One region of the Novosphingobium sp. BAM6 genome, then DNA from elsewhere that is predicted to be linked to it. Evidence: riboswitches for the same ligand, from Rfam matches in the RefSeq annotation. Region 1 holds a riboswitch; each other region holds the start of a gene.
The links. A riboswitch is a leader RNA that binds a small molecule or an ion and turns the genes downstream of it on or off. The one in region 1 is predicted to bind cobalamin.
Positions count from the first base shown of each region.

Region 1 (7,579 bases):
AGGAAAGTGCCGTCGATGACGCCTTCCTTCTCCAGACGCTCGGCATAGATCTTCGACACCGGCGGGTGCTGGCGGATCTTGGCGTACATCAGCGGCTGCGTGAAGCCGGGCTCGTCGCCCTCGTTGTGGCCGAAGCGGCGATAGCACCACATGTCGATCACGATGTCGCGGCCAAAGGTCTGGCGATAGTCGATCGCCAGCTTGCACACGAAAGTCACGGCGGCGGGATCGTCGCCGTTGACGTGCAGGATCGGCGCCTGGACACCCTTGGCGATGTCCGAGGGGTAGGGCGAGTTGCGCGCGAACTGCGGGCTCGTCGTGAAACCGATCTGGTTGTTGATGACGAAGTGGATGCAGCCACCGGTGTTGTAGCCCTTGACGCCCGAGAGGCCGAAGCACTCCCAGTTGACGCCTTGCCCTGCGAACGCGGCGTCGCCGTGGATCAGCACGGGCAGGACCTGCTTGTGCTTGGCACCGGGGCCGACGTCGTCACCGATGTCGTCGTGGAACACCTGATAGGCGCGGGTCTTGCCCAGCACCAGCGGGTTCACGGTTTCGAGGTGCGACGGGTTCGGCATCAGGCTCATGTGAACCTTCACGCCGTCGAAATCGCGGTCGGTCGAGGTGCCGAGGTGATACTTGACGTCGCCCGAGCCACCCACGTCCTCGGGGTTGGCGGTGCCGCCCGAGAACTCGTGGAAGATGACCTTGTAAGGCTTGGCCATCACGTTCGCGAGGACGTTCAGGCGGCCGCGGTGGGCCATGCCGTAGACGATTTCCTTCACGCCCGTGACGCCGCCGTACTTGATGACGGCTTCGAGCGCGGGGATCATCGACTCGCCGCCGTCCAGGCCGAAGCGCTTGGTGCCGACGTACTTCTTGCCGAGGAACTTCTCGTACTGCTCGCCGCGCACGACGGCCTGAAGGATCGCCTTCTTGCCTTCGGGGGTGAACTCGATTTCCTTGTCCGGACCCTCGAAGCGCTCCTGCAGGAAGCGGCGCTCCTCGACGTCCGAGATGTGCATGTATTCGAGGCCGACCTTGCCGCAGTAGTTGGCGCGCAGGATCTGCACCAGCTCGCGCACCGTCGTCCATTCAAGGCCGAGGTTGCCGCCGACATAGACGGGGCGGTCCAGCGCGGCGCCGGTGAAGCCGTGGTACTCGGGCGTGAGGTCGGCGGGGAGCTTGGCGCGGGCGAGGCCCAGTGGATCGAGATCGGCAGCGAGATGACCACGCACGCGGTAGGTGCGGATCAGGTTCATTGCGCGAAGGGCGTCGGCAGCGGCCTGGTCGAGGCTGGCCTGATCGACCTTCTTGGCCTCGCCGCCGCCCTTGGCGGCCGACTTCTCGATCGCGAGCTTGAGAGCGGAAGGATCGAGGCCCTGCGTCAGGTCGTCCTCGAACTCGGCGCCGACCAGCGGCCAGTTGCTGCGCTGCCAGCTGGGACCGGCCTGGGGACCATCGAGGCCCTGGTCAGCGGTGAAGTCGAAACTCTCGTCGCCCATAAGTCACCTATCTGCGCGCCGGGGGGTGTGATCCGGACGCGGCTTCAAGTCTGTTATCCCGCGGATCAGGTGGGGGCCGTCACGGTTCCGGTCAATATCGCCGGAATGCGTTACCGGAGGCGCCTGCCGTCCTGGGTCCGCTGCAAAATCCTGTTCCGGCGTCTGAAAAGCACCGGCTTTTATGGTTCCGGTCGGCGGGGAGCGCTGCTCCCCGCCGACCGGACATCAGATCAGGCGTATTCCTTGAGGACGTCCACAAGGGTTTCGCCGAGCAGCGAGGGCGAGGGGCTCACGCGGATGCCGGCCTCTTCCATGGCTGCGATCTTGTCTTCGGCGCCGCCCTGGCCGCCCGAGACGATGGCGCCTGCGTGGCCCATGCGGCGGCCCGGAGGCGCCGTGCGACCGGCGATGAAGCCGACCATCGGCTTCTTGCGGCCCTTCTTGGCCTCGTCCTTGAGGAACTGGGCTGCTTCTTCTTCCGCGCTGCCGCCGATCTCGCCGATCATGATGATCGACTTGGTGGCGTCGTCGGCGAGGAACAGTTCCAGCACGTCGATGAAGTTGGTGCCGTTGACCGGGTCGCCGCCGATGCCGACGGCCGTGGTCTGGCCGAGGCCTGCGTTGGTGGTCTGGAACACCGCCTCATAGGTGAGGGTGCCCGAGCGCGAGACCACGCCGACCGAACCCTTCGAGAAGATCGAACCGGGCATGATGCCGATCTTGCACTCGCCGGGGGTCAGGACGCCGGGGCAGTTCGGGCCAATCAGGCGCGACTTCGAACCCGAAAGCGCGCGCTTCACCTTGACCATGTCGAGAACGGGGATGCCCTCGGTGATCGCGATGATGAGTTCCATCTCGGCGTCGATCGCCTCGAGGATCGAGTCGGCGGCGAATGGCGGCGGCACGTAGATGCACGATGCGGTCGCACCGGTCGCGGCCTTGGCTTCGGCAACGGTGTTGAAGTTGGGCAGACCGATGTGGGTCGTGCCGCCCTTGCCGGGGGTCACGCCGCCGACCATCTGGGTGCCGTAGGCGAGCGCCTGCTCGGTGTGGAAAGTGCCGGTGGCACCGGTCATCCCCTGGGTGATGACCTTGGTATTCTTGTCGACGAGAATGGACATTAATCGGCTCCTTGGGGAGTCAGTGGTATATGTTCAGGGATCAGGCGAGCGAGGGATCGATGCCCTTGCAGGCCACGAGCAGTTCCTTGACCGCGTCGACCGAGACCTGGAGGTTGCTCTTGGCTTCCTCGTCCAGTTCGATCTCGATGATCTTCTCGATGCCGTCGGCACCGATCATCGCCGGAACGCCGACGTAGAGGCCGTCAACGCCGTAGGCGCCGTCGACATAGGCCGCGACGGGCAGGATGCGCTTCTGGTCATTGAGATAGGCTTCGGCCATCGAGATGGCGGAGGCAGCCGGTGCGTAGAACGCCGAACCGGTCTTGAGCAGGCCGACGATCTCGCCGCCGCCCGAACGGGTGCGCTGCACGATGGCGTCGATCTTCTCCTTGGTGGAGAGGCCCATCTTGATGAGGTCGGGAACGGGGATGCCGTTGACGGTCGAGTACTGGACGACCGGAACCATGGTGTCGCCGTGGCCGCCGAGCACGAACGTGTTCACGTCGCGGATCGAGACGCCGAACTCCCAGGCGAGGAAGGTCGAGAAGCGGGCCGAATCGAGCACGCCGGCCATGCCGACGACCTTGTTCGCGGGGAGGCCCGAGAACTCGCGCAGTGCCCAGACCATCGCGTCGAGCGGGTTGGTGATGCAGATCACGAAAGCGTCGGGGGCGTTGGCGGCGATGCCTTCGCCGACCGACTTCATCACCTTGAGGTTGATGCCGAGCAGGTCGTCGCGGCTCATGCCGGGCTTGCGGGCAACGCCTGCGGTGACGATGATGACGTCGGCGCCGGCAATGTCGGCATAGTCGTTGGTGCCGGTGATCTTGGCGTCGAAGCCTTCGACCGGGCCGCACTGCGACAGATCGAGCGCCTTGCCCTGCGGGAGACCTTCAGCCACGTCGAACAGGACGATATCGCCCAGTTCCTTCTGTGCGGCGAGGTGTGCCAGCGTGCCGCCGATGTTGCCGGCGCCGATGAGGGCAATCTTCTTACGAGCCATTTTGCGTTTTCGTCCTTCCCAAAGGCGGGACTGCCGGACCTGACAGCGATCTGCTTCGTCCCGCAAAGGCAGCCGCCGTTTGTTTCGGGAGCGGGCAGTACGCCCCTCACGCAGCTAATGCAACCGCGAAACGGCGCTCGAAAGCGGAGAATTCCGGAATTTACAGATAATGGTTCGCAGTTGCAATAAGCGCTCAATTGCAAGCGACAATGGCGGGAAACCGCGCGATTCCCGGTTCACCAAGAGATGCGCGCAGTTGCATCGGGACGCAACCTGCCTCGGACGAGGCGGGGGTGATCCGCGTCGGGCGGCGTTTGCTGCAACTGCCGTGACGCCCTTCGCGCGCGTCGCGGTTGTATGGCTGCCAGAGTCGCGCGGTGAAAGGGCAAAGTGGAGGGCTGCGAGAAGGTAGAACCGGGGAATCAGGCGCGGGCGAATCCGCGGGCGGCACGGCGGTCGAGCTGCCGGCAGATGTCGATCCAGTGGTCCGAGCGAGCCTCGTCGCCGTCGCGTCGGGCGGCTTCGGCCCGCTCTCGGGCAATGCGCGCGGCGGCGAGGCCGTGGTCGGCGAAATGGCGCAGGGCGCATTCGAGCTGCGGATCGATCAGGGCGACGGGGGGCGTAGACGTGTCAGACTTGTGCGGCGTCGCAGCGTGCCGAAGGGCATTGTCGTTGGCGCCATTGAGTGGCGCGCTGCCGCACAGGGCCCGGGCAATAGCCGGACTTGCCCCACCGAAGGCGGGGGAGAAGCGGATAGTCATGGCGTCGCGTACCCTGTCTTGCGGCCGTTCGTTTATGGCCGGTTGTCTGTGATTGGCCCCGTTGAACCCCTCAGTAGCGCGGTAGGCGCTAAGCCTTCCTGCATGGGGATGGTTGACCAAATCTTGCCAGCTTCTCGCACTTGCGATGAGGCGAGTCGCCCGTGCGTCGATCCGACCGGCGTGCCGCTGTTCGAAATGAAAAACGCAGCGGGGCGCTATTGTCCGGGCGTTATTGTCCGGGTTGGGCGATCCAGCGGCCGGAATTGGCGTATTCGTCCTTTACGCCGGTGGTCTGCGGCAGATTCTGCGCACGGTACAGATCCTCGCCGCCGCGCGCGCGCACCTCGCTGGAGTAGAGCGGGGTGGGCGGCGTGGAGGACGGGGCAGGCGTGGCCGTCATCGCAGCCGGGCTGGCCGAAGCTGCGGGCGCAGGCGCCATCGCGGCATAGGCCTTCTGCAGGGCGACGGGATCGGAGGCCAGCGTATCGGCGGCCCGCTGGGCGGGCGTCTCCATCCGTCCGGGCACCGGCAGCGGTTCGCCGCCGTGATAGACGAAGCGGAAGGTCGCGGCGCCGCCTGCCGGGCCTTGCAGGGCGTAGAAGCGGTGCGCGCCGATGGTTTCGAGGTAGTGCAGGCTGTCCGCCCAGTAGGGATGCACCTGTACCGTATGATAATGCGTGGCGAGGCCGATCGGCGTGTAGACGTAGCCCGCCAGTGCGGCAGCGGCCACGGCACGGGCACGGTCCCAGAACAGCGCCACCGGTTTGCGGCCCAGCGAGCCGTCGCAGGTAAAGGTGAACTGACAGCCCCCGCCCGCTCTCGTCGCGCCCTGATAGACCACGCCGCACACGGTGTTGGGGAAAGCGGGGTGCGCCACGCGGTTGAGCACCACTTGCGCCACCGCGCGCTGCCCGGCGTCCGGCTCGCTCGCCGCTTCGTAATAGACCGCCTGTGTCAGGCACTGGAGTGCGCGCATGTGATCGAGCGGGGTGTCGTCGATGATCATCGAGCGTGCCGCCGGGCCGGTGCTGCCGGGCAGGCCATCGCCAAGGTCGGCGCCGTCATCCGCGTCGGAGTGGATGCCGTCGCCGATCTGCGGTGTGGGCGGGGCAAGGTCGAGGTAATAGAAGGCGGCGCCGGGGAACGAGCCTGCGGCGGTTTCGAACGGCATCGGCGTGACCTGCCCGCTGTCCTCCTCGGCGGCGGGGAGGCGGAAGGGCTGCCAGTCACCGGGCGCGGCGAAAGCGGGGATCGCCACGAGCGCGAGCACGGCGCTTGCCAACGACCAGCGGCGGCGCACGATGCGCTGGCGACGGCGCCCGGTGCCGCGAACCACCCGCCCCGCGAAGTCGCGCGGGCGCGGCTCCCATGCCGGCGTTCCGGCGGGGGTGCCGTCAGCCTCGGGAAGCGTCCTTGCGGGCGACGCGCTGCGCGCGAGGCCGGGAGGGAGCCAATGGGTCGTCACGTCTGCTCTTCGCGCTATGCCTTGCTGTTCACGCTGTCTGCGCGCCCTATACGCGTTCGGGAGAGCTTGCGCATCTGCGCGCGCTGGCCTGTCCCGAAGCTGCACAGTGTCGCTTTATGGCCGCGCTATACACGCAAAGGTCTTAACGAGAGCCTCGCAAGGCACGCCTGCGCTTGCCAGATTCCGGGGCGGGCGGTAACGCGCATGTCACGTCATGGGTTTTCGCGGGTCGCCTTTCAGGGGGGAGGCACGCGGACTAAGAGGGAAGCGGGTGCGGGGATCGGTCCCCAAGGCCCGCGCTGTCCCCGCAACTGTGACCGGGGAGCCCGCGCTTCCATTCGGCCACTGGATCGTCCCTCGATCCGGGAAGGCGGCAGGCGCGACGATGATCCGGGAGCCAGGAGACCTGCCGATGACGGTCGTTCCGCGCCGGACGGGGAGTTCCGGAGATGCAGCGGGCACGCGCCGGGCAAAGCACCCGCGTGCGGCCTCCGCCATGAACGGCATATTCGTTCAGGTTTGGAGGACTATTACGTGAAGACCCTTTTGCTGCTCGGCACTGCGCTGGGCCTGTCTGCCGCTGCGCCTGCTTTCGCGCAGGATGACAACGCCGCGATCACCACGGCGGACGCCGTGCGCGACGATCATATCACCGTGCTCGCCACCGGCAGCGCCACCAGTGTCGACAAGGCGGGCCAGCCCATCGACGTGATCGGCGCGGACGAGATCGACAGCGTGCAGGGCGCGGACATCAGCCGCGTGCTGGAGCGTCTGCCCGGCGTTACCATCGCGCGCAACGGCGGTCTCGGTTCGGCGACCAGCCTGTTCGTGCGCGGCGCCAATTCGCAGCAGGTTCTCGTCATGGTCGACGGCATCCGCGTGGCGGACGTCGCGGCGACGGGGGGCGGCTACGACTTCGGCAACCTGATGACCGGCTCGATCGGCAAGATCGAACTGCTGCGCGGTTCGAACTCGGTGGTCTGGGGCTCGGACGCCATCGGCGGCGTGCTCAACGTGACCTCGCGCGATGTCAACGGTGTGGAGGCACGCGCCGAATACGGTTCGCGCAACACCTTCGACGGGCAGATGAGCGCAGGCGTTTCCGGCGACACCTACGGCGTCACGCTCGATGGCGGCTATACCCGCACCGACGGTATCTCGCAGGCCGCCATCGGCACCGAGGATGACGGTTTCCACCAGTGGCGCGTGGGCGGCCATGGCCATGTCGAACTGATGCCGGGCCTCACCGCCAGCCTCGCCGGGCGCTATACCGAGGGCAAGCTGGACATCGACGGTTATCCCGCGCCCAGCTACGTGACCTTCGACGATACCGACGATTATCAGAAGACCCGCGAGATCGGCGGACGCGGCGCGCTCGACTGGACCGGCGACACGCTGAGCCTGGGCGTTGCCTACCAGCTGTCGGACACCCGCCGCCGCTACTATGGCGAGAGCTACAACTATTGCGGTTCGGACAGCTGCTACTTCACCCATGGCCAGAGCCGCCGCGCCGAGCTGACCGGCAGCTGGAATGCCTGGCGCGACCTGCGCCTCGATTTCGGGGCCGATCACGAATGGTCGCGCATGGACGAAAGCGACGATGCGCGCCACCACGCGAACCTCTCCAGCGCCCATGCCTTGCTCGGCTGGTATTCGCAGGTGGTCAATCTGGCAGCGGGTGTTCGCTATGACGACCATTCGCGCTTTGGCGGGGCCTGGACCTT
Region 1 is NZ_JBYNTR010000001.1:224,127-231,705, forward strand. Features, by position in the region: gene AC3EC3_RS01205 (2-oxoglutarate dehydrogenase E1 component) at 1-1,505, opposite strand, end outside; gene sucD (succinate--CoA ligase subunit alpha) at 1,736-2,626, opposite strand; gene mdh (malate dehydrogenase) at 2,667-3,629, opposite strand; gene AC3EC3_RS01220 (hypothetical protein) at 4,052-4,390, opposite strand; gene AC3EC3_RS01225 (cell wall hydrolase) at 4,620-5,855, opposite strand; cobalamin riboswitch at 6,058-6,283, shown strand; gene AC3EC3_RS01230 (TonB-dependent receptor plug domain-containing protein) at 6,390-7,579, shown strand, end outside.

Region 2 (7,579 bases), on a different contig from region 1:
CCCTTCGATGTGGTGGTTTGGCCGACGTAATATGTGCCGCCCGCCGGGCCGACATCATCGTCGCCAAAGGTGCCGGCGGCTTCGGCCAGATTCTTCTGGTGCGCGCGGAACAGGGCGGCCGTGGCATAGAGCTTGCCGTCGAACCACTCGCTTTTTACACCGGCCTCGATGCTGCTGCCGGTTGCAGGCGCAAGGCGCTGGTTGCCGGCGTTGACCTCGCTCTGCGGATTGAAGATACCTGTGTAGCTGGCATAGAGTTTCACATTGTGCGTGATGTCGTAGAGCGCGCCGACATAAGGTGTGACCTTGCTGTTCTTGCGCGCTTCATCCACGCCATAGCTGTCGCCGGTGGACTTGAGCCAGGTGGCAGAAGCGCCGGTGATCGCGGTCAAGCGATCCGTGATACTCCAGTGGATGGCGCCATAGACGCGGGTGATACGATCGATCATGCGCGCCTGAAGAACAGGCGTGGGATAGTCGTCCGGTTCCGGAATGGTGACGTTGCCGATTTCGGATACCGCCGGATAATCGGGATAGGTATCCGAAAAGCCTTCGTATTCATGTCCGCTGTTGCGGCCGGTCGAAACGCCGAAGGCCAACTGGTGCTGGCGTCCGAACAGCTGGAACGGCCCCGATGCGTCGAGGTTGTAAATGTCCTGCTTGTAGTCCGTTGGGTAGATCCCGGTCATGCCCGAGATGCCGAGGCCGGTATCCGGATCGGGGTAGCCGTAGGCGTAGAGCAGCTTGGATGTGTACTGGATGCGGTTGAAGGTGTAGGTGCCTTTCACTGACCAGTCGTTGCCGAGATTGTACTTCAGTTCGGCGAATGCGCTCTGGTTGCGGGTATTCCAGTAGGTCCATGGCGCGGCGGTGGAGGCCGAGCGCTTGTAGCTGATCTGGCTGCCGTCCGAATAAGTCATCGGCAGCGCGCCCCACATCACGCCATCGGCGTTATTCTGCTGGCGGCTGTAACCGGCAGTGGCGGTGAGATCCGGCGTCACGTCCCACGCGACTACGGCGCCGATCACGTTGCGGTTGACGTGATAGTAATCGAGGTAGGAATCACTGTCTTCATGCGCGCCGACCACGCGGGCGCGCAGTGTACCCGAAGCATTGAGCGGGCCGGAAATGTCGGCCTCGACACGATGATCGTCGAACGAGCCGAGGTAGCCGGTGACAGAGGCCTGGAAGGTGTCGGTCGGGCGCTTGCGCACATAGTTCACGGTGGCGGAGGGGTTGCCGACGCCGGTCATCATGCCATTGGCGCCGCGCACGACTTCCACCCGATCATACAGTGCGGTGTCCAGACTGCCATAGGCGATGCCGCCTGAGAGCAGGGGCATGCCGACGCCGTCGACCTGGAAGTTGGTGATGGTGAAGCCGCGCGCATCGTATTCCGTGCGGTCCGTTTCTGCCCGCTCCACATTGACGCCCGGCACCTGGTCCAGCAGGTCGTTGACGTTGCGCAGTGAGAAGTCCTTGATCTGCTGCTGGTTTACGATCGTCACCGCTTGCGGTGTTTCGGCGATCGTGAGGGGGAGGCCGGTGGCGGAAGAGATGTCCTGGGTGGCCGGAGCCGTCACGACGATCGATTCGTCGGATTTCTTGGCAGTGTCATTTGTTGCCGCAGCATCATCGGCATGGGCCGTGACGGTCAGCGCGCACGTCGCGACACCGGTGGCCAAGGCGGTCAGAACCCTCTTCATTGGTACATTCCCTTGCAAACAGTTTTTATAAACCCGCGCGCTGGGCCGCTATGTGAAATGGCTTCTGCAAGTCAATATCAAATTTGTGACGTGGTTTTGATTGGCTTTGATGCAGGGCGCTTGTGTTGAACGATACCGCGTCATAGGTACATTCGGTGCGATGGTGGCGGTAACGTCAGCATTGGACAGGATCGCGCCGGTGCCCTGAAAGGGGCTTAATAGGGAATGCGGTGCGGGCGCCTTTCATGCGCCCCATTCCGCAGCTGTCCCTGCAACTGTAAGCGGTGAGCGAGATGCATATGCGCGGACGGGCGAGAACCCCCCGAGCCGCCAGCCACTGGGTCGGACGCTAAATCGTGCGAGGCCCGGGAAGGCCTTGCATCGAGCCTTGACCCGTGAGCCAGGAGACCTGCCGGCGTCCGGTCGCTCTTGCCCGGGTCCAGGGGATGGCCAAGGCACGGAACACTTCCGTCTGAGCGACGCAACGTGCGGCAGGGGCCGCATCGGCCGGGCGGGGCCGGACGCAGGCTGGCGTCCGTCCGGCATGTCTCGCGTCGACCGCTTGCGGCAGGCCCCTGTCAGGTTCGCTGACGCCGACAGAGGTTCCCGTTTCGCCATGGTTGCAAGTTCCTATCCTCCTTCCGTTTCGCTGCGAGGGCGTATCACGCTGCTGTTTGCCGTGCTGGCAGGCGTCAATCTGCTAGTCTGGGGCTGGGCTTTCAGTGTGTTCCATCACAGCCCGGTCATGCTCGGCACGGCGCTGCTTGCCTGGAGTCTGGGCCTGCGCCACGCTGTCGATGCCGATCATATCGCGGCGATCGACAACGTTACCCGCAAGCTCATGCAGGACGGCCAGCGGCCGGTCACGGTGGGGCTGTGGTTCGCGATCGGGCATTCCGCCATCGTCCTGATCGCGGCGACCACGATCGCTCTGGCGGCCAGCTCTATCGAGGATTTCAAGGCCGTCGGGCAATCGGGCGGGGTGATCGCCACGATCGTTTCAGCGACGTTCCTGTTCGTGATCGCGATCATGAATCTGGCGATCCTGCGCGGTGTCTGGCAGCGTTTCCAGCAGGTGCGACGCGGCGGCAGCTATGAAGAGGATGACCTCGACATGCTGCTCGCGGGACGCGGGCTGATCGCGCGTATCCTGCGTCCGGTATTCCGGCTGGTGAACCATGCCTGGCATATGGCGCCGCTCGGCTTCCTGTTCGGCCTCGGCTTCGACACCGCAACCGAAGTGGCGATCCTGGGACTGTCCGGCGCGCATGCGGCGGACGGGATTTCGCTGGTCACGGTGTTGGTCTTCCCGGTGCTGTTCGCGGTGGGCATGGCGCTGGTCGATACCGCCGACGGTGTGATCATGCTGGGCGCTTACGAGTGGGCTTTCGTGAAGCCGATCCGCAAGCTCTACTACAATATCGTCATCACCTCGATCTCGGCACTGATCGCACTGGTGATCGGCTCGATCGAGACGGCGGCGCTGCTGTCCGAAAAGTTCGGGCTGACGGGCGGCGTCTGGTCGGGGGCCTCGGCGCTGTCGGGCCAGTTCAACACGCTGGGCTTTGTCATCATCGGCGTTTTCGTGGTGTGCTGGCTGGTGAGCTATGCGGTCTATCGCTGGAGCGGGCTCGACGCGGAAGGGTAGAAAGAACGCCCCATTGCTGCAACAGATGCAGGATTGTCCTGCAATTGTTTGCATTGCCGTAGGCGCCATTCGGGCGCAAGGGCGCTGGCTTTCCCGCTTTTCCCTGGAAAGTCGCGATGCCTCCCCTTGCGCCTCTCTTGCCTTGTCCCGCGCCGTCAGCCTTCGCCGGGACGCCGGGCCTCCCATGGCGGCGCGGGCGTGAACCGTTCGACGATCCATTCGGCGAAAGCCGTGGTTCGCGCCGGAGCGAGGCGGGTGGAAGGGCGCACGATATGGATGCCGGCCTCGGTATCGAAGCTCCATTCGGGCAGCACGCGCACAAGCGTTCCTGCCGCCAGATCGCGGGCGACGATACATTCGCCGACCCCCAGAATGCCGACATCCGCACGCGCCGCTTCGAGCAGCGCGGCGGTATCGTTGGCACGCAGGGCGCCGCGCACTTCCACGGTTTCGCGCCGCTTCCCGTCAGACAGTCGCCACTCCGGATACGAGGCATAGCCCGTAAACCCGAGGCAGGCATGGGCAGCGATTTCGGCGGGCGCCTGCGGTATGCCCCGGCGTTCGAGGTAGCCGGGCGAGGCGCAGAGGATACGGCGGTGATCGCAAAGCCGTCGCGCGACCAGCCGGTTGTCGGCCAGCACGCCGACCCGCACCGCCGCATCGTAGCCCTCGGCCACCAGATCGACGAAACGCTCGGCGTAATCGACCTCGACCTCCAGATCGGGATAGCGCGCCAGGAAATCGGGCAGCATCGCGGCCAGCCACATGCGGCCCATCGCGGCTGGGAGGGCCAGGCGCAGCTTGCCGCGCAGTTGCACGGCGCCTTCGCTGGCCTCCTGCTGGGCCTCGGCGATCAGCGCGCGTGCGGACCGCAGTTTTTCGACCAGCCGCAAGGCGGCCTCGGTCAGGCGGATGCGGCGTGTGGTGCGTTCGATCAACCTGACGCCGAGCCGTCGCTCCAGCGCAGCGACACGCTTGGACAACACCGTGGGATGTCGCTCCAGCACACGCCCGGCCGCGACAAACGACCCCGCATCGGCGATGGCAAGTAGTGCCGACAGTTCATCGACATGACTGGATTCGAGTTCGACCATTGGACAGCCGCATCTATCGTAGGATCACTGCGCTCGCGCAAGAGACCGACCTGTTCGAGGCGGTCTTTGCGGTAAAGGCCTTCGTCGCGGCGATGGCGGCGCTGTGGATCGCCATGCGGATCGGGCTGGACCGGCCTTACTGGGCGGTCATCACGTCCTACATCACCGCGCAGCCGCTGGCAGGCGCGGTGCTGTCCAAGAGCGCGTTCCGTATCATCGGGACGATCACCGGCGCGATCGTGGCGGTGCTGATGGTGCCGGTGCTGGTCAATGCGCCCGAACTGCTGTGTCTGGGGCTGGCTGGGTGGCTGGGGTTGTGCAGCTATCTCAGTCTGCTCGACCGCAGCCCACGATCCTACTCGTTCGCGCTGGCGGGATATACCGCGGCGATCATCGGCTTTCCTTCGGTCTCCGATCCCGGCCACATCTTCACCATCGCCGCGCTGCGCCTGCAGGAGATTCTGCTCGGCATCAGTTGCAGCACGCTGGTCCATATCGTCGTGCTGCCGACATCGACGCTGGCGCATACCCGGCGCCGGGTCCACTCGATTCTGGGTGACGTGCGGCGCTGGCTCCATGATGCGCTGCTGCTGGCCTCCAACGCCAGCGAGGCGGAGCGGCGCAAGCTGGCGACCGACCTGCACGATCTGCACCAGTTGATCGTCCACCTCTCGTTCGAGAGTGGTTTTCGCTCGCCCACCGCTCGCGCAACAAGGGCGTTGCAACTGGAGCTGTCTCGCCTGCTGCCGTTCATCGGCGGCGTGGAGGATCGTCTGCGCCAATTGGGCGCAGCGGTCCCGGAAAGCGTGGACATGCTGCGGCAGGATGTGGCGCGGGCCGTCGGCGATCATGAGACCGGCCCGGCGGACTGGGATGCCCTGCGGCGCCGGACCCGCGCGCTGATGCCCACGCTTGCGCATCCGCTGCATTGGGAAGATGCGGTGCTGGCGAACTTTCTCGGGCGTCTGGAGATCATGATCGACGGCTGGCACCGCTGCACCACGCTGGCCGGCGCGCTCGACCATGGCGCGCATGATCGCCAGCGCCGGTTGCCGCTGCGGGGCGAGGCCCAGAGTCAGAGCGAAGGAGGCCGCGTCCTCACCCATCGCGACCACGGCATCGCGCTGCGCGGGGCGATCGGTACGGTTCTGGCCGTGCTCACCACATCGGCGATCTGGATTCTGACCGAGTGGCCCGACGGGGCGATGGCGGTGATCTTCGCAGGCGTTTGGACGGCGCTGTTCTCCAGCCTTGACGATGCGCGGCCGGTCATGCGGCAGGTTCTGCTCGGGACTTTCACGGGGGGTGTGTTGGCAGTGATCTACGTCGGCGCGATCCTGCCGCGTGTGACCGATTTCGTGACGCTGGCGGGCGTGTTGGCACCGACGTTTCTGGTCATGGGGGCGCTGACGCCGCGCCGGAGCACAGGCCTTTTCGCGATCGGCATGTTCAACAGCTTTCCCGGTTTTCTGATGCTGGCGAACAATTTCGGCGGGACCGTACCGCAAGTGCTGAACACGGCGATGGCGCAAGGCTTCGGCACGGCGGTCAGCCTCCTGGCGATGAGCCTGACCCGCGTTCCGGGCCTCAGGCGCAGTGTGACGACGATGTTGCGCACCGGGCGGCGTGAACTGGCTCAGCGTGCCCGCGCAGCGAAACCGAAAATGCTCTCAGCCTGGACGTACCTGATGCTGGATCGCATCGCCGTGCTCGCACCGCGCCTCTCGTTCCTGCGGATGGACCCCGAAACGGTGGTGACGGCGCTCCTGCGCGATATCCGCACCGGCATCTGCATGGCCGAACTGCGCGAGACCGCACAGGGTCTGAGGCCCGGCTCGCAGCGTGCCATCAATGTGCTGATGGCGCGGATCGGCACTTTCGTGGAGCAGGGCGAGAAGGCCGATCCGCAGGCCGTGATACGCGCCATCGATGCGTGCCTGCGCCATGCCTCGCGCTGGGAAGGCGTGGAGCAGCGCCGCCGCGCGGTGGTGGCGCTGGTGGGGCTGCGGCGCAACCTGCTCCATGGGCGCCCCGATCCCGGTCCGGCGGCGATGGCGCCGCGCGGCATCTTGCAGGCCTGACAAGATGGACTTTACCCGCTAGTAGCGCCGCTTCGCTTTCATCCGCTTCGGGATACGCCACCTCATGACCGCCACCACTGCCGCCGCTTCGACCCCGCTCGCCTCTCACCGGGCGTGGCTGGCCGAGGCGGTGCGGCGGATCGAGGCGGACTACAACCGGTCGGCGGACACCCACCTGATCCGGCTGGACCTGCCGCGCCATCCAGGGATCACGCTGTATCTGAAGGACGAAAGCTCGCACCCCACCGGCAGTCTCAAGCATCGCCTCGCACGCTCGCTGTTCCTCTATGCCCTGTGCAACGAGTGGATCGGTCCCGATACCTGCGTGATCGAGGCGTCTTCGGGCTCGACGGCGGTGAGCGAGGCCTATTTCGCGCGGATGCTCGGCCTGCGCTTCATCGCAGTGGTCCCGGCGTCGACCGCGCAGCCCAAGCTCGACGCAATCCGCTTCCAGGGTGGTGAGATCCACACCGTTGCCGATCCGCGCACCGTCTACGAGACCGCGCATCGTCTCGCGGCGGAGACCGGCGGGCACTACATCGACCAGTTTACCTATGCCGAGCGCGCGACCGACTGGCGCGGCAATAACAACATTGCCGAGAGCATTTTTGCGCAGATGGCGCGAGAGGAGCATCCGGTGCCGGACTGGATCGTCTGCGGCGCAGGCACTGGCGGCACGTCGGCCACCATCGGGCGCTTCATCCGCTACCAGCGCCACGCGACGCAGTTGTGCGTCGCCGATCCGGTCCACTCGATCTTCCACCGCCACTATGCCGATCGCTCCCAAGTAGCGCTGCCTGAAGGTCAGGCTTCGTGCATCGAGGGGATCGGTCGTCCGCGCGTGGAGCCCAGCTTCGTACCGGGCGTGGTCGATCGCATGATCGCAGTGGAGGATGCCCAGAGCATCGGTGCAATGAGGGCGCTTTCGGATCGCCTCGGGCGCCATGTTGGCGGCTCGACCGGAACCAACCTGTGGGCCTGTGCGCAGGTGATCGAGGAAATGGCGGCGGCCGGGCAGGGCGGTTCCATCGTGACGCTGCTGTGCGATGG
Region 2 is NZ_JBYNTR010000002.1:13,826-21,404, reverse strand. Features, by position in the region: gene AC3EC3_RS08750 (TonB-dependent siderophore receptor) at 1-1,706, opposite strand, end outside; cobalamin riboswitch at 1,887-2,137, shown strand; gene AC3EC3_RS08745 (HoxN/HupN/NixA family nickel/cobalt transporter) at 2,323-3,354, shown strand; gene AC3EC3_RS08740 (LysR substrate-binding domain-containing protein) at 3,510-4,448, opposite strand; gene AC3EC3_RS08735 (FUSC family protein) at 4,448-6,529, shown strand; gene AC3EC3_RS08730 (PLP-dependent cysteine synthase family protein) at 6,594-7,579, shown strand, end outside.
Region 2: linked by a shared signal. The riboswitch ahead of AC3EC3_RS08745 (HoxN/HupN/NixA family nickel/cobalt transporter) and the one ahead of AC3EC3_RS01230 (TonB-dependent receptor plug domain-containing protein) in region 1 are both predicted to bind cobalamin.

Region 3 (7,579 bases), on a different contig from region 1:
TCGAGGGCCAGATCCCGACCGACGGCGTGCTGGTGGCGATGAAGCACGAGAGCTTCTTCGAGGCGATCGACCTGCCGCTGCTGTTCGACCGTCCCGCGCCGTTTCCCAAGGCCGAGCTGACGCGCCTGCCCGGCTGGGGCAAGGCCGCGCTGGCCTATGGCGTGGTCCCCGTGGAGCGCGATCAGGGCGCGAAGGCCTTGCGCGCGATGGTGGCGCAGGGGCGCGCCTTCGCCGCCGAGGGCCGCGCGCTGGTGCTGTTTCCGGAAGGGACGCGCGTGCCGCATGGACAAAGGCCGCCACTGCAATCGGGGTTTGCGGGGCTCTACAAGATGATCGGCGTGCCGGTGGTGCCCATCGCGGTCGACAGCGGGCGGCTCTATCACCGGCTCTGGAAGAAGCCCGGCGTGATCACCTTCCGGGTGGGCGCGCGGATCGAGCCCGGCCTGCCGCGCGCCGAAGCCGAAGCGCAAGTGCTCGCCGCGATCAACGCGCTGAACGGGTAAGAAGAAGGCATCCGGTCATGGCTTTCCATCACCGGCTGATCGGATCGCTGGCCCGCCTGTTCTGGCGCGTGACGAAGCCCCGCACCATCGGCGTGCGCGCGGTGCTGACGGACGCGCAGGGCCGGGTCGCGCTGGTGCGGCATACCTACACCGCGCAGTGGTATCTGCCCGGCGGCGGCGTGAAGAAGGGCGAGAGTATCGCCGATGCCCTGCTGCGCGAGTTGCGCGAGGAAGTGGCGATCACCGATCCGGTGATCGAGCGCGTGCTCGGCGTTTACCACAGCCGCCGCGAGGGCAAGGACGACCACATCGTCATCTTCGCCGTGCGCACCGACGCGCTGCCGACCGCCGATCTCGCCAAAGCCGACCCGCTGGAAATCGCCGAAGCGGGCTGGTTCGCGCTCGACGACCTCCCCGACACCACCTCCCCCGCCACCCGCCGCCGCATCGAGGAATACCGCAAGGGCGTGACGGGACTGGGGGGTGGTAGGGTTCTGGCCGGCAGACGACTGACCGGTTTGGGGTCAACACGCAGGGATAGCTGACGCTCACGCAGCGTCGTAAACCTAGACTACACAATCAGAACATGACAAAAGTTCATGTTCAATGATCGAGCTACAGCCCCTTGCGATTTTGCGCGAAATCAGCCGATCCGGCAGCCTTACCCAGGCGGCAGAGCAGTTGTGCCTCTCGCAATCGGCAGTCAGCCACGCGATCCGACGGTTCGAAGATCGCTACGGCGTCAAGCTGTGGGAGCGTGAAGGGCACAAGTTGCGCTTTACACAGGCAGGCGAATATCTCCTGAGCGTGGCGCAGCGCGTGTTGCCGCAACTGGAGCATGGTGCTGCGGTCCTGGAAGATTATGCGCGCGGGCGCCGCGGGGCGATCCGGGTGGGGATGGAATGCCATCCCTGCCAGGACTGGCTGATGCGGGTGGTGGACCCCTTTCTCGCCGAATGGGAGGATGTCGAACTGGATGTGACGACGGCATTCCAGTTCGGCGGGCTGGCCGCGCTTCTGGGACATGAAATCGACCTTCTCGTCACTCCGGACCCGATCGATCGGCCGGGCATCTTGTACCGGTCCGTGTTCGATTACGAACTGGTGCTGGCTGTGGGGGAGGGCCATCCTCTCGCAGGGAAGGCCCGGATCGAACCGGCAGACCTCGCAACCGAAACCCTGATCACGTATCCCGTCTCGCCCGAGAGGCTGGACATCTACACCCAGTTCCTCGTCCCCGCCCATGCCTTGCCGCGCCGTCACCGGACCGTCGAGACGACGGATCTGATGCTGCGCCTCGTGGCCTCGGGCCGCGCTGTCAGCGCGACGCCCAACTGGCTGTTGCGCGGGGTTCAGGGCGTGAAGGGAGTGCGGATCGGAAGGGGCATCTTCAAGTCGATCCATCTGGGGCATCGCATCGGGGCTACCCCCCGTTATCTCGATGCCTTCGTGGATCTGGCAGCGACCGTCCGGGTCTGAATCGTGCCAACATGACGGTGCGTCATGGTTTTTCAAATTATTGTCATTTGAGTTCATGTTCGATCTTCAGGATAGCGGCCTCGCAAGCACCGCCCTGCTGTTGAAGGCAGGCGGCGGCACCCTGATCGAGAAACCGGACCCCGCTCATGACGACCAAGGATTTCACCTTCACGACCTCGCGCACGCGGTTCGATGAGGATTACTCGCCGGCTGACGGCACCCGTCTCACCACCAATTTCGCCAATCTGGCACGCGGCGAATGGCGACAGAAGAACCTGCGCAATGCCTTGCGGATGATCGACAACCGCTTCAACGATCTTGCATCGTGGGATAACCCCGAGAATGACCGCTATACGGTCGAACTCGACATCATTTCCGCCGAGCTGCATATCGAGGAGGAAGGCAAGACCTTCCCGACCATCGAGGTTCTCAAGACGACGATCCTCGACCGCAGGACCGATGCGCGGATCGATGGCATCGTGGGGAACAGCTTCTCGTCCTATGTGCGGGACTATGACTTCAGCGTTCTGCTGCCCGAGTATAACAAGGGACGTTCGGGTTTCGGTATTCCCGGCGATTTTGGCGAACTGCACGCAAAGATCTTCAAGGCGCTGGTCGAATCCCCCGCTTTCACGCAGCAGTTCGCCAAGTCCCCGGTGGTCTGCCTCAGCGTCTCGGAGAACAAGGTCTATCACCGTACCGCGAACCGGCACCCCGTCCTCGGGTTTGAGTACGCGGTCAACGAACCCTCGCTGACCGAGCAGTATTTCCGGAAAATGGGCATGCAGGTGCGCTATTTCATGCCGCCCAAGAGCGTCGCCCCGCTGGCGTTCTACTTCTTCGGCGATCTGCTCAACGATTACACCAATCTGGAACTGATCGGTACGATCAGCACGATGGAGACTTTCCAGAGGATCTATCGTCCCGAAATCTACAACGCCAACTCGGTGGCCGGCGAAGTCTTCAGGCCAAGCCTGAAGCATGAGGACTATTCCAACACGCGGGTGGTCTATGACCGCGAGGAACGCGCTCGCCTGGCTACCGAGCAGGGCCGGTTTACCGATGAGCATTTCATCAAGCCGCACCGCGCTTTCCTCGACCAGTGGTCCGCCCAGTACGCCCTTTGAATTGAGACGTAACTTTTATGAATGAAATTCTTCCTACCTCGACCGCCGGCAGCCTTCCCAAGCCTTCCTGGCTTGCAGAGCCGGAGAAGCTCTGGTCTCCCTGGAAGCTGGAGGGCGACGAACTCGTCTCCGGCAAGCAGGATGCCCTGCGTCTGGCCGTGGACGATCAGCGTCAGGCCGGCATCACCATCGTCGGTGATGGCGAGCAGACCCGCCAGCACTTCGTCACCACGTTCATCGAGCATCTGAGCGGCGTTGATTTCGAGAAGCGCGAGACCGTGCGCATTCGCAATCGCTATGATGCCAGCGTGCCCACCGTGGTCGATGCCGTCTCGCGCCCGAAGCCGGTGTTCGTCGAGGATGCCAGGTATCTGCGCGCCCAGACCGATCAGCCGATCAAGTGGACGCTGCCCGGCCCGATGACGATGATCGATACGCTCTACGATGCCCACTACAAGAGCCGCGAGAAGCTGGCCTGGGAATTTGCCCGGATCCTCAACGAGGAAGCCCGGGAACTGGAAGCTGCGGGCGTCGATATCATCCAGTTCGACGAGCCTGCCTTCAACGTCTTCTTCGACGAAGCCAACGACTGGGGCATCGCCACGCTGGAGAAGGCCGCCGAAGGGCTGAAGTGCGAAACCGCTGTCCACATCTGCTATGGCTACGGCATCAAGGCCAACACCGACTGGAAGAAGACCCTGGGTTCGGAATGGCGGCAGTACGAGGAGACCTTCCCCAATCTGCAGAAGTCGAAGATCGACATCATCTCGCTGGAGTGCCACCACTCGCACGTGCCGATGGACCTGATCGAACTGATCCGCGGCAAGAAGGTGATGGTCGGTGCCATCGACGTGGCTTCCGACACGGTCGAGACGCCCGAGGAAGTGGCGGACACGCTGCGCAAGGCTCTCCAGTTCGTCGATGCCGACAAGCTCTATCCCTCGACCAACTGCGGCATGGCGCCGCTCTCTCGCGAAGTGGCGCGCGGCAAGCTGAACGCGCTTGGCGCCGGTGCCGCGATCGTTCGCAAGGAACTTGGGGTCGCGTAACCCTTGATCGTACTCGGAACCGGTTTGCCTGCGGGCAGACCGGTCCGCGTTCTTCCATCCCATTACAGCAGCAAAGCCGCCCCATGTCCGACATCGCCGAAATCGACACCATCGACCCGCGCGCCTTGCGCGATTGCTGTGGCCGTTTCCCGACAGGCGTCACCGTCATCACAACCCGCACGCCCGAGGGGGATCACGGCATGACGGTCAGCGCTTTCATGTCGGTCTCGCTGGAACCGCCCCTGATCTGCATCTCGATCGACAACCGTTCGAAAATGTTGCCCAAGGTCCGCGCTTCCGGGCGATATGCGGTCAATATCCTTTCCGATGCGATGCGCGACCATGCGCTGCATTTCGCAGGCCGCTCGAACGAGGCGTTGACGGACCTGTTCCACGAACAGCACGGCCTTCCTGTGTTGCGTGGCGCGGCGGCTGTTCTTGTGACCGACGTCGCTCAGGAGATAGCAGCAGGCGACCATGTCTTGCTTGTCGGTCAGGTCCGCTATCTCGACAGCGAGCCTGCCGCGAAGCCTCTGGTGTATCATGGCGGCCAGTTTGGCGCCATGTCTGCCTGACATTTGCGTTGAAAAGGCAAACTCAAGCGCGATGGCTGGTCTTTCCGTCCATTCCAACCCGGCAGCGATCGCGCAAAGTCTCTTGAGCGGCTATTCGCTGGAGGTGACGGCAAAGGACATGCCGGGCCTCACGCTGGCTGCATCGGGTATCACCCCCGGTACGTTGGTCTTCATCCCGTACTTGCCGGGGGAAAGTGACGCAGAACGGATCGCTGCGGTGCGCACCGTGCGGGGCCTTGGCTTTGAGCCTGTGCTGCACCTTTCAGCCCGGAGAATGGTGTCATCAACGGTTCTTGAAGGCATTCTGGCGGCTTGCGGCGATGCTGTGCTCACGCATTGCCTTGTTCTGGGGGGCGATCCATCCACTCCCCAAGGCCCGTTTGCTGACAGCGGATCGCTGATCGCTACCGGCCTGTTCGAGCGTTACGGGATCACGCATATCGGTATTGCGGGCCATCCCGAAGGTCATGCGGCGATGGATGAGGATCAATGCTGGGCTGTGCTCGAGAGCAAGTGCGCCGACATTGCAAATCGCGGCATGATGCCGTTTATCGTTACGCAATTCGCTTTCGATGCCAACCGGATACTGGTCTGGCTGGAGGTGTTGCGTGAACGCGGGTTGGACTGCCCGGTCCGGATCGGCGTTCCAGGCCCTGCGGGCGTCGCCACTCTCATGCGCTTTGCGGCCCGATGTGGCGTAGGCGCCTCTGCATCGATCCTGTCGAAATACGGCATCTCGATTGGCAAGCTGTTGGGAAGTGCGGGACCGGAAAGCTTCCTCAATTGCCTGTCGACAACCTTGGTCGCCGAGCATGGCTCGGTTCGCCTGCATTTCTATCCCTTCGGCGGAACTGGCAGGACAGTGGACTGGATCGAGCGTTATGCAGGCCTTGCTCCGTTGCCGGTTCGCGAGCTTGACTCCGCAGGGTGAATGCCTTTTACCGCTCCTGTCGAGGTTCCCCCTCCTTGCTCTGAAAAGGGTGGGTCGGGGCTAAGATGGGAAGCCGGTGCGATGCCGGCGCTGCCCCCGCAACTGTAAGCGGCGAGCGGGCGATCCAATAATGTCACTGGTGGCTTCGCCGCCGGGAAGGCCGGATCGTCAGCGTTGACCCGCGAGCCAGGAGACCTGCCAGCGACGCGATAACGTTCCTCCGGCGGGGTGTCCGGGCGAGACGCTCTTGCGGCGCGCCGGGTTCTTCGATGCGTGACGCACTTGCGTTCGTCTGTCTGCTTCGCCTTGTAACAGGCTGAGACGATGGGCACGCAAGCTGACGAAGCAAGCATCATGGTGACGGGAACAGGCGTTCAACTGATCGACATGGTGTTCCCCACCGACACCAATCATCACGGTACGTTGTTTGGCGGAATGGCCCTGGCGCACATGGACAAGGTCGCCTTTCTGGCTGCGACACGTCACGGCCGCGCGCCTTTCGTCACGGCATGCAGCCAGCAAATCGACTTCGAGGCCCCCGCCCGCGTCGGCGACATGATCGAGGCCACCGCCCGCGTGGTTCGGGTCGGTAACAGTTCCCTCGATGTCGAGGTGGAACTGGTCGCCGAAGTCCCCGTCAGTGGTGAGCGGCGGCGCTGCACGCGTGGGCGTTTTACGCTGGTCGCGGTCAAGGGGCCGGGCGTGCGCCTCCCGCTGCCACCGTTAGGGGCCAGCCAAAGCGTCGACGAAGCCGACGGGTTGCGCATGGTGGAGATGATCTTTCCCCAGCAGACCAACCACTACGGCACGCTCTATGGCGGCGATGCGCTGAAGATGATGGGCAAGGCGGCCTTCATCGCGGCAACGCGACATGCGCGTGCCGTGATCGTCATGGCGGCATCCGAGCGCATAGATTTCCGCTCGCCGGTAAAAGAAGGCGAAATGATCGAACTGGTCGCCCGGATCGCCAGGGCCGGGCGCACCTCGATGACGGTCGATGTGGATCTTTGGGCCGAAGTCCTGCTGACAGGCGTGCGGCGCCATGCCGCCACGGCGCGCTTCACCATGGTAGCCGTCGATGAGTCCGGGCGACCAACCTCCATTCGGAATGAAAAGGTGTTATGATGAGTTCTCTCGATCGCCCGATGCTGGCTCCGCCGGCGGGAGAAAAGAAGGTGCTCCTGCACAGTTGCTGTGCGCCGTGCTCAGGCGAGGTGATGGAGGCGATGAGCGCGAGCGGAATCGACTATACGATCTTCTTCTACAATCCCAACATCCACCCCAGGGAAGAGTATCTCCTGCGCAAGGACGAGAACATCCGGTTTGCCGAAGAGCACGGGGTTCCCTTTATCGATGCCGATTACGATACCGCCAACTGGTTCAAGCGTGCCCGTGGCCTGGAATGGGAGCCCGAGCGCGGCGAGCGATGCACCATGTGTTTTGACATGCGTTTCGAGCGGACAGCGCTTTACGCCCATGAGCAGGGGTTCCCGGTCATCACGTCCTCGCTCGGAATCTCGCGCTGGAAGAACATGACGCAGATCAACGACTGCGGGGAACGGGCTGCGGCCCATTATCCCGGCATCGCCTACTGGACATTCAACTGGCGCAAAGGCGGCGGGGCCGCGCGGATGATCGAGATTTCCAAACGCGAGCGGTTCTACCAGCAGGAGTATTGCGGCTGCGTCTATTCCCTGCGCGACAGCAATGCGCACCGCGTCAGCCAGGGGCGCCCGGAAATCGACATCGGCAAGCTGTTCTATGGCGATGAGCCCGGCGATCAGGAAATCTGAGCATTTATGGCAAGGTCCACGCCATGTCTTCCAGATACGCGGCATTGTCAGCACCGCCCTCAGCCGCGTACGGTAAACCCCGGCCGGAGTTCGGAGCGGCGGTATGACACGATCGCCTCGGG
Region 3 is NZ_JBYNTR010000004.1:207,514-215,092, forward strand. Features, by position in the region: gene AC3EC3_RS14180 (lysophospholipid acyltransferase family protein) at 1-503, shown strand, start outside; gene AC3EC3_RS14185 (NUDIX domain-containing protein) at 521-1,048, shown strand; gene AC3EC3_RS14190 (LysR family transcriptional regulator) at 1,110-1,982, shown strand; gene AC3EC3_RS14195 (DUF1852 domain-containing protein) at 2,129-3,109, shown strand; gene AC3EC3_RS14200 (methionine synthase) at 3,127-4,158, shown strand; gene AC3EC3_RS14205 (flavin reductase family protein) at 4,242-4,733, shown strand; gene AC3EC3_RS14210 (methylenetetrahydrofolate reductase) at 4,765-5,664, shown strand; cobalamin riboswitch at 5,670-5,882, shown strand; gene AC3EC3_RS14215 (acyl-CoA thioesterase) at 5,989-6,789, shown strand; gene AC3EC3_RS14220 (epoxyqueuosine reductase QueH) at 6,786-7,457, shown strand.
Region 3: linked by a shared signal. The riboswitch ahead of AC3EC3_RS14215 (acyl-CoA thioesterase) and the one ahead of AC3EC3_RS01230 (TonB-dependent receptor plug domain-containing protein) in region 1 are both predicted to bind cobalamin.

Region 4 (7,579 bases), on a different contig from region 1:
CTGCGGGATGGCGGTTTCCTCCATCCCGTGCGTTTCGCGGAAGATGACGTGCATCGGCCCTGCTCGCCTTGCCGGAACCCCGCTCAGCCGATCAGCGCGGCGCGGATCGCTCCGGCATCGATATCGGCACGCTCGGCAATCGCGACCAGCCGGGTGACGCGCGGCTCGTTCGCCTCCCAGCGACGGTCGTACTGCTGGCGCACCCGCGCGCCGACCGCCTGCACCAGCAGCCGCATCGGCTTGCCCGCCACCGCGACATGGCCCTTCACGCGCAGGATATTGCGATCGCGCGCCAGTGCCTCGATGCGGCGGATGAGGTCTTCGGGATCGGCGATCTCGCCGCCCGTGATCACCACGCTGTCGAAATCGTCATGCTCGTGCTCATCCTCGCCATCGTGGTGCGAGGGGCGCGCGGCCAGATCATCCTCGGCAGCCGCTTCGAGGCCCAGGATCACGCGCGGGTCGATGGCGCCTTCGGCCAGCTCGATCACCGGCACCTCTCGCGGCATTTCCGCTGCGATCACCGCGCGCGCGGCCGCCACACCCTCTGGCCCCGCCAGATCGACCTTCGTCAGCAGCACGATATCGGCGCAGGCGAGCTGGTCCTCGAACACTTCGGATAGCGGCGTCTCGTGGTCGATCCCCGGATCGGCGGCGCGCTGAGCATCGAGCGCTTCGGGATCGGGAGCGAACCGCCCGGCAGCGACCGCCTCGGCATCGGCCAGCGCCAGCACGCCGTCCACCGTGATGCGGCTGCGGATCGCGGGCCAGTCGAACGCCTTGAGCAGTGGCTTGGGCAGCGCGAGGCCCGATGTCTCGATCAGGATATGATCGGGGCGCGGCTCCAGCGCCAGCAGCGTCTCGATGGTGGGAATGAAATCGTCCGCCACGGTACAGCAGATGCAGCCATTGGCCAGCTCGACGATGTTCTCCGCCGGGCAATCGGGGATCGCGCAGGACTGGATGATGTCGCCGTCGACACCCATCGTGCCGAACTCGTTGACCACCACGGCCAGACGGCGCCCGCCTGCATTGCGGATCAGGTGGCTGATGAGCGTGGTCTTGCCCGCGCCGAGGAACCCGGTGACGATGGTGACGGGCACTTTGGCGAGATTGGTGGGGGCCAGATTGGTCGGGGCAGCAGACGGCGATCCGAAAGCGGACATGGCAACAGTTTCCCGCGCGCCTTGAGCGAGACACGCAGCGGGACTTGCCGGAAGCCCTGCTTCCGACCGGCGCGCGACGACGGGCGGGCGCGACAGGCACCCGTGACCACGCAACCGTGCAGCCCCAGCCGCACCGTTTCGTCGCTCAGACGGAAAACTTCACCGTGCCAAGGCCATCCCCTGGACCTGGGCAAGAGCGACCGGAGCGCCGGCAGGTCTCCTGGCTCGCGGGTCACAGCTTGATGCACGCCTTCCCGGATGCGCGGAGATGTTCCGCGCGGGTCCAGTGGCTGCCCCCTCAAGGAGAGCCTGTGCATCGCGCTATCCGCTTACAGTTGCAGGGACAGCCGCGGATTTGGAAGCGAACTTCCGCACCGCATTCCCGATTAAGCCCCTTGTCGGGGCACCGGCGCGATCTGTTCGGAGCACAGGCGAACCCGCTCTCCGAACGCCCGGATAGACGAGGCCGACGCGAATGCCAATCCGCTTCGGCCCGCCCGATGTGCAATCTCTTGAAACGATTTCTCAGAGTTCGCTTGAAAATTCGCGGAACGCGAATTTTGCGGCACCGGCCCCACGTCTTCCGGCGTCCCCGCGCGGCCCAGCATGGTGTGCGCGGCGACCATCTTGTTGACCTCGGGATTGTCGCGCACGACGCCGCCGCTGAAGTCGGTGGCGATGGCGCCCGGCGCCACGGTGTTGACGACGATGCCGCGATCGCCCAGCTCCACCGCCATGTTGCGCGTCAGCGCCTCGACCGCGGCCTTGATCGGGCCATAACCGATCCGTCCGACAAACGGCACGCGGGCCAGCCCCGAGGAAATGTTCACGATCCGCCCGCCGTCATTCAGCAGCGGCAGCAGCGCCTGCGTCAGGAACATCGGGCCTTTCAGGTGGACCCGGTAGAGCGCGTCCATCTCGGCCTCGGTGATAGTTTCCAGCTTCGCGGCGGACGATGTGCCCGCAATGTTCGCCAGATAGTCGAACCGCTCGGCACCCCATGCGGCCAAAGCCTCACCGACCTTGCCCGCGAAATCCGCAAACGAAGCGGCATCACCCACATCGAGCGGCAGCGCCAGTGCGGGCGCCCCTGCGACCTCGGCCAGCGCCACGACCTCTTCGGCCGCTTCCCGGTTGGCATTGTAGGTCAGGATCGTTGCGACGCCGCGCGCGGCGAGGCATTGCACCGTATTGCGACCGATCCCCCGGCTACCGCCGGTAACGATCGCGATCTTGCGTTCGGACATGGAATGAACCTCTTTCATCTTGCAGGGCAGGAAGACCCGATCTCTCGGGAGCTCTGCAATCCTTGCGCCGCGGAAGCGCGAAGATGAATGTCGGAAGCAGGCGATTTCTTGCCTATTCCTGCTTGCAAGACACGGGCGGGCGATAACCACGCCAAAAGCGGCCAACAGGCACGGCCTGTCAGGTAAAACATTGAAATATCAAGAAATTGGAGCGGGTGAAGGGAATCGAACCCTCGTATTCAGCTTGGGAAGCTGCTGCTCTACCATTGAGCTACACCCGCATCCGGGCCTGTTTCGGCCAGTCCGACTGCGCGCTGATGCAGGCCAGCCGTCGGAAGGAGATGGCGATTAGCCGATTGCCCCTGCCTCGTCGAGGCGAAATTCGCCCTTCGCCTTGTCGAGACGCAATTTCGCAGTCCTTGTCTCAGGTATCGGACCAAAGTCGCAGCAGGTTGTGGTAGACACAGGTGAGTTGCAGGATCGCGTCGGCATCGGCGCCGTCCATCGTCAGCTTCTGGATCGAGGTGTCCTGCTCGAACAGCATCCGGCGCTGGGCATCGTCGCGCACGAGACTCTGTATCCAGAAGAACGAGGCGAGGCGCGCGCCTTTCGTCACCGGCTCCACGCGATGCAGGCTGGACGAAGGATAGATCACCGCATCGCCTGCGCGGTGGGCCACGCGGTGTTCGCCGTAGGTATCGCTGATGACCAGACGCCCGCCCTCGTACTCGTCGGGATCGTTGAGGAACACGGTGCAGGAGACGTCCGAGCGTAAGTGCTCGCCATCGCCCAGGTTCATCACCGCGCCGTCGATATGGAAGCCGTATTCACCGCCGCCGGTATAGCGATTGAAGCGCGGCGGCAGGATCTTGCGCGGCAGCGTACCGGCAAAGAACAGCGGGCTGCGACGCAGCGCCGCCAGCATCGCCTTGCCCAGTTCCTCCTTGAGCGGCGAGGCATCGGGCAACTGCTGGTTGCGCTTCACCTGCGCGCCTTGCGCGCCCACCGTCTCGCGCCCGTCCGCCCAGTCGGCAGCATCGAGCCGACGCCGGAACTCGGCCACTTCATCGACGGTCAGGACATTGGGAATGTGCAGCAGCATGACGGGTATGGCCTTCGATGGAAGCGCGAAAGCGGCAGCCGATCGCTCGCCTGCCGCTTTCGTATTTTGCCGATCCGATGGCGGTTGGCGATCAGAAGTTGAAGTCGGCGCTGAACAGGAACGTCTGCGGCGTTCCCGGCGTATAGCGATAGCCGCTCTTGTTGATCGCCGCGACGTAGTCCTTGTCGAACAGGTTGTAGGCGTTGACGCGCAGCTTGATGTTGTCGGTCAGCGCATAGGACACGATCGCATCGACCACGGTGTAGCCCTTGGTCGAGCTGGGCGAACAGGTCGCGCAGTCGGTGCCGCGCTTCATGCCGCTCATATAGCGAACGCCGCCACCCAGTTCGAGGCCGAACGGCAGACGATAAGTCGTCCACGAGGTGAACGAATCGTCCGGCGTATAGCTGAGACTGCTCGACCCGTCGGCATTGACGACCGGGCCACTCGTTACCTTGGTCTTCTGATGGCTGTAGCCCAGCATGATCGACCAGGCATCGGTTACGTTGCCGATGGCAGAAAGTTCAAACCCGCGCACGCGCTTGGAACCGCTCTGAATATCGTCGAGGTCGGTGGAATCGATCTCGTTGTCGACCTTGGTCTGGAACACCGCACCGTTGACGGCCAGTCGGCCATCCAGCGCGCTCCACTTCACGCCGCCCTCGATGGTCTTGGCCTTCTGGGGCTTGATGCCATCGATGCCGTTGGCTGCCGTGCTCGACGCGCTGAGCGTGAAAGCATCGCCGCCCGGAGGCTGCTGCGAGATCGCATAGTTCACATAGACACTGACCGGCTCGATCGGCTTGACCACAGCGCCCAGCTTCCAGTTGAACAGCGTGCCCTTCTTAGAAAGATCGGCAGAGGTCACGATCGTTCCCGCAGGCTGTCCGGTAGGACACACGATGACGGTACGGCCGGTGCCGCCGCAGGCCGCGCTGCTGAAGTAATCGGTCTTGTAGTGATCGACGCGGACGCCGCCGGTGATCAACAGCTTCTCGTCGAAGAACTTCGCGGTGTCGAACAGGTAGGCCGAGTACGTGTCGGTCTGGCCGCGCGCAACGCCGCCGTTGCGCGAATAGACATAAGTGCTGCCGGTATCGTCCCAATCAGGGTCGTACAGGTTCGCCAGCGGCTCGGCACCCGACGTCGAATAGGCGTAGCTGATCTGCTTTTCGCTGGTGACTTCGAGCCCTGCGCTGAGGTTGTGCTGGACCGCGCCGGTCGCGAAATCGGCGCGCAGGTTCAACTGATCAGTCAGGATGCGATTGCTGATATCCTTGATCGTCGGATTGCTGCGCGCGAGATAGTAGGTGTCAGTCGCCGCGTTGTAGGTGACGTTGGTGGTCGAGCTCATGAACGAGGTCAGCAGGTAATCCTGCGAGGTCTTGCCCCAGCGCGCGGTGTTGGTGAGCTTCACGTTGTCCGAGAAGTCATGCTCGGCGATCAACGTAGCCATGTTGGCCTTCACGTCGTCGTGATCCTGACGCGTACCGTAGAAGTTCGAGGAATTTACGGGGCGATCGGCGATCGCATCGAGAACGCCGCCGGGCGAGATGTAGCCCGGCAGGCCGATGGTCGGCACGAAACCGTCGGGCACGTTGTTCTGATCGACATGCAGGACGTTCAGGTACACGCGGGTCGCGGTGCCAAGGCCGGTGCCGAGCGAGGCGGCAAGCCCGGTGTGGCTGTTGTTAACGTGATCGCGACCCGGAACGTCGCTGTCCTGCCACACTGCGTTCACGCGCAGCGCCGTGTTGGGCAGCGCGGTGAGCGGCATGTTGACATCGACGTTAGCGCGCTTCTGGTTGTCGACGCCGACCGAGGCGATGCCCGAGATCGACTGATCGAGATTGGCGCGCTTCGTCACCATGTTGATGGCGCCGGTGGGCGCGCTGCGACCGTTGTCGGTACCTGCCGGGCCCTTGGTCACTTCGACCTGTTCGGTGTTGAAGATATCGCGCGAGACCGAACCGATATCGCGAACGCCATCGACGTAGATGCTGTTCGAGGTATCGAAGCCACGCATGCGGATGGCATCGCCGCTGGAGGTCGTGCCGTTCTCACCCGCGTAGAAGGTGCCCACACCGGGCGTGTTGCGCAGCGCTTCGGCCAGCGTGGTCGCGCCCTGCTGGTTGAACAGCGTCTTGTTGATCACCTGGATCGTCTGCGGGGTGTCCTGCAGCGGCTGGGTGAACTTGGGAGAGGCAACGCGATCGACCTTGATGCTGTCATCAACGGCCGAGTCCGAGACGGTCACGCCCTGAAGGCGCGTGGCGTTGGTCTCGCTCGGTTCATCGGCCTGCTGGGCCAGCGCAGGCGTTGCGGCCATGCCGAAGCACGAGAGCGCGAGATAGGCGGGCGCACCCGAGGCCAGAGATTCACGTAGACGGGCAAGCGACATTCATTCCCCCTGTTACATTACGAAATATGTGTCGCTAATGAAACTACGTCGCAATAACTGCAAGGAAGATTTCGCATACGCGAAAGAATGTAGAAATTGACTGTAATATTCTGATTTCAATTGATATTTTTACATACCGATTGGTATCTAAAAATACCGAACACCATAAGTGTGTTTTTTACGTTACAGAATGCGAATCATTAGCATGATTGTCGCAGGGCCCGGGCTCGCTCCGCGATCCGCCGAAGCGTCTCGGCAAGGCATAAAGAAAGCCGGATGAACCCGTGGGAGGTCCATCCGGCTTGAGGTAGAAGGCCCGGTGTGAGGGTCCGGGTCCTCCGGTGTTCGGTTTCAACGCATCCCGGCGCTCAGGCCGCGTGCCCCAAAGGTCGCAATATCGTCGGTGGGCCGGAGACGACCACTTCGGCCCCGCTCTGGCGATGGCGCCCGAGCCACTCGCTCAGCGTCTCGGCGGTAGTGTGATCCATCGCCTTCACGCCGTGCAGGTCGAGGTGGACGCTGCGGCCGCCGGGCACGCGCTCCAGCAGGGCATTGAGCTTGGTCAGCCCCAGGAAGGTCGCGCCGCCGCCCAGCTTCACCCGCGCCTCTTCGCCATCGTCGTGATGATCGGCATGGAGCTTCAGGTGACGCAGGTTCGGCAGCAGTTCGAGCGCCGATAGTCCAAGGCCCACAAGCACGCCCGTCAGCAGGTCGGTGGTGACGACCAGCACGAACGTCACCGCCCAGATCGCCGCAGGCAGCGGGCCGTGAACGCTGAACAGATGGCGCACGTGCTTCAGGCTGATGAGGCGCCAGCCGGTGACGACCAGCACGCCGCCCAGCGCCGCCATCGGCACTTCGCGCAGCAGCCAGGGCAGCAGCGCCACGAAGCCTAGGATCCAGGCTCCGTGCAGGATCGTCGACAGACGCGTCTTTGCCCCTGCCTGCACGTTGGCAGAACTGCGCACGATCACCCCGGTCATCGGTAGCGCGCCGAGCAGGCCGCACAGCATGTTGCCGATACCCTGCGCACGCAGTTCCTTGTTGTAGAGCGTGCGCACGCCATCGTGCATGCGATCAACTGCCGCCGCCGAAAGCAGCGTCTCGGCGCTGGCAATAAAGGCGATGGCCAGCGCCGAGATGACCAGCGTAGGGTTGGCAAGCGTTGCCAGGAAGCCTTCGCCGGGCAGCGAAATCGCGCTCGAAAGATTGTCCGGCACCGCAATCCGCGCAACGTCGAGACCGCCCAGCCAGGCGATCAGCGTCGCCGCCAGCACGCCCAGCAACGCGCCGGGCACCAGCTTCATCGAGGCGGGGCGCAGCTTTTCCCAGCCCAGCATCACGCCCACGGTGACAAGGCCGATCATCAGCGCAAACTCGGCCGAGGCCCAGTTCATGGGCGAGATGCCAAGCACGCGCTCGGGCATCATCGAAAGGTTCTGCAACCCGTTCGGCATCGGCTTGGCGTCGAACAGGATATGGAACTGGCCGATCACGATCAGCGCGCCGATCCCGGCGAGCATGCCGTGGACCACGGCGGGAGAGATGGCGCGGAACACGCCGCCCATCCGCAACGCGCCTGCGACAAGCTGGAACAGGCCCGCGAGCAGCAGCACCGGGCCCAGCGCTTCGAGGCCATGCTCGCGCACGAACTCGAAGACGA
Region 4 is NZ_JBYNTR010000002.1:409,113-416,691, reverse strand. Features, by position in the region: gene cobN (cobaltochelatase subunit CobN) at 1-54, opposite strand, end outside; gene cobW (cobalamin biosynthesis protein CobW) at 84-1,166, opposite strand; cobalamin riboswitch at 1,360-1,592, opposite strand; gene AC3EC3_RS10580 (SDR family NAD(P)-dependent oxidoreductase) at 1,553-2,413, opposite strand; tRNA gene AC3EC3_RS10575 (tRNA-Gly) at 2,621-2,694, opposite strand; gene AC3EC3_RS10570 (Fe2+-dependent dioxygenase) at 2,838-3,515, opposite strand; gene AC3EC3_RS10565 (catecholate siderophore receptor Fiu) at 3,607-5,916, opposite strand; gene AC3EC3_RS10560 (SulP family inorganic anion transporter) at 6,285-7,579, opposite strand, start outside.
Region 4: linked by a shared signal. The riboswitch ahead of cobW (cobalamin biosynthesis protein CobW) and the one ahead of AC3EC3_RS01230 (TonB-dependent receptor plug domain-containing protein) in region 1 are both predicted to bind cobalamin.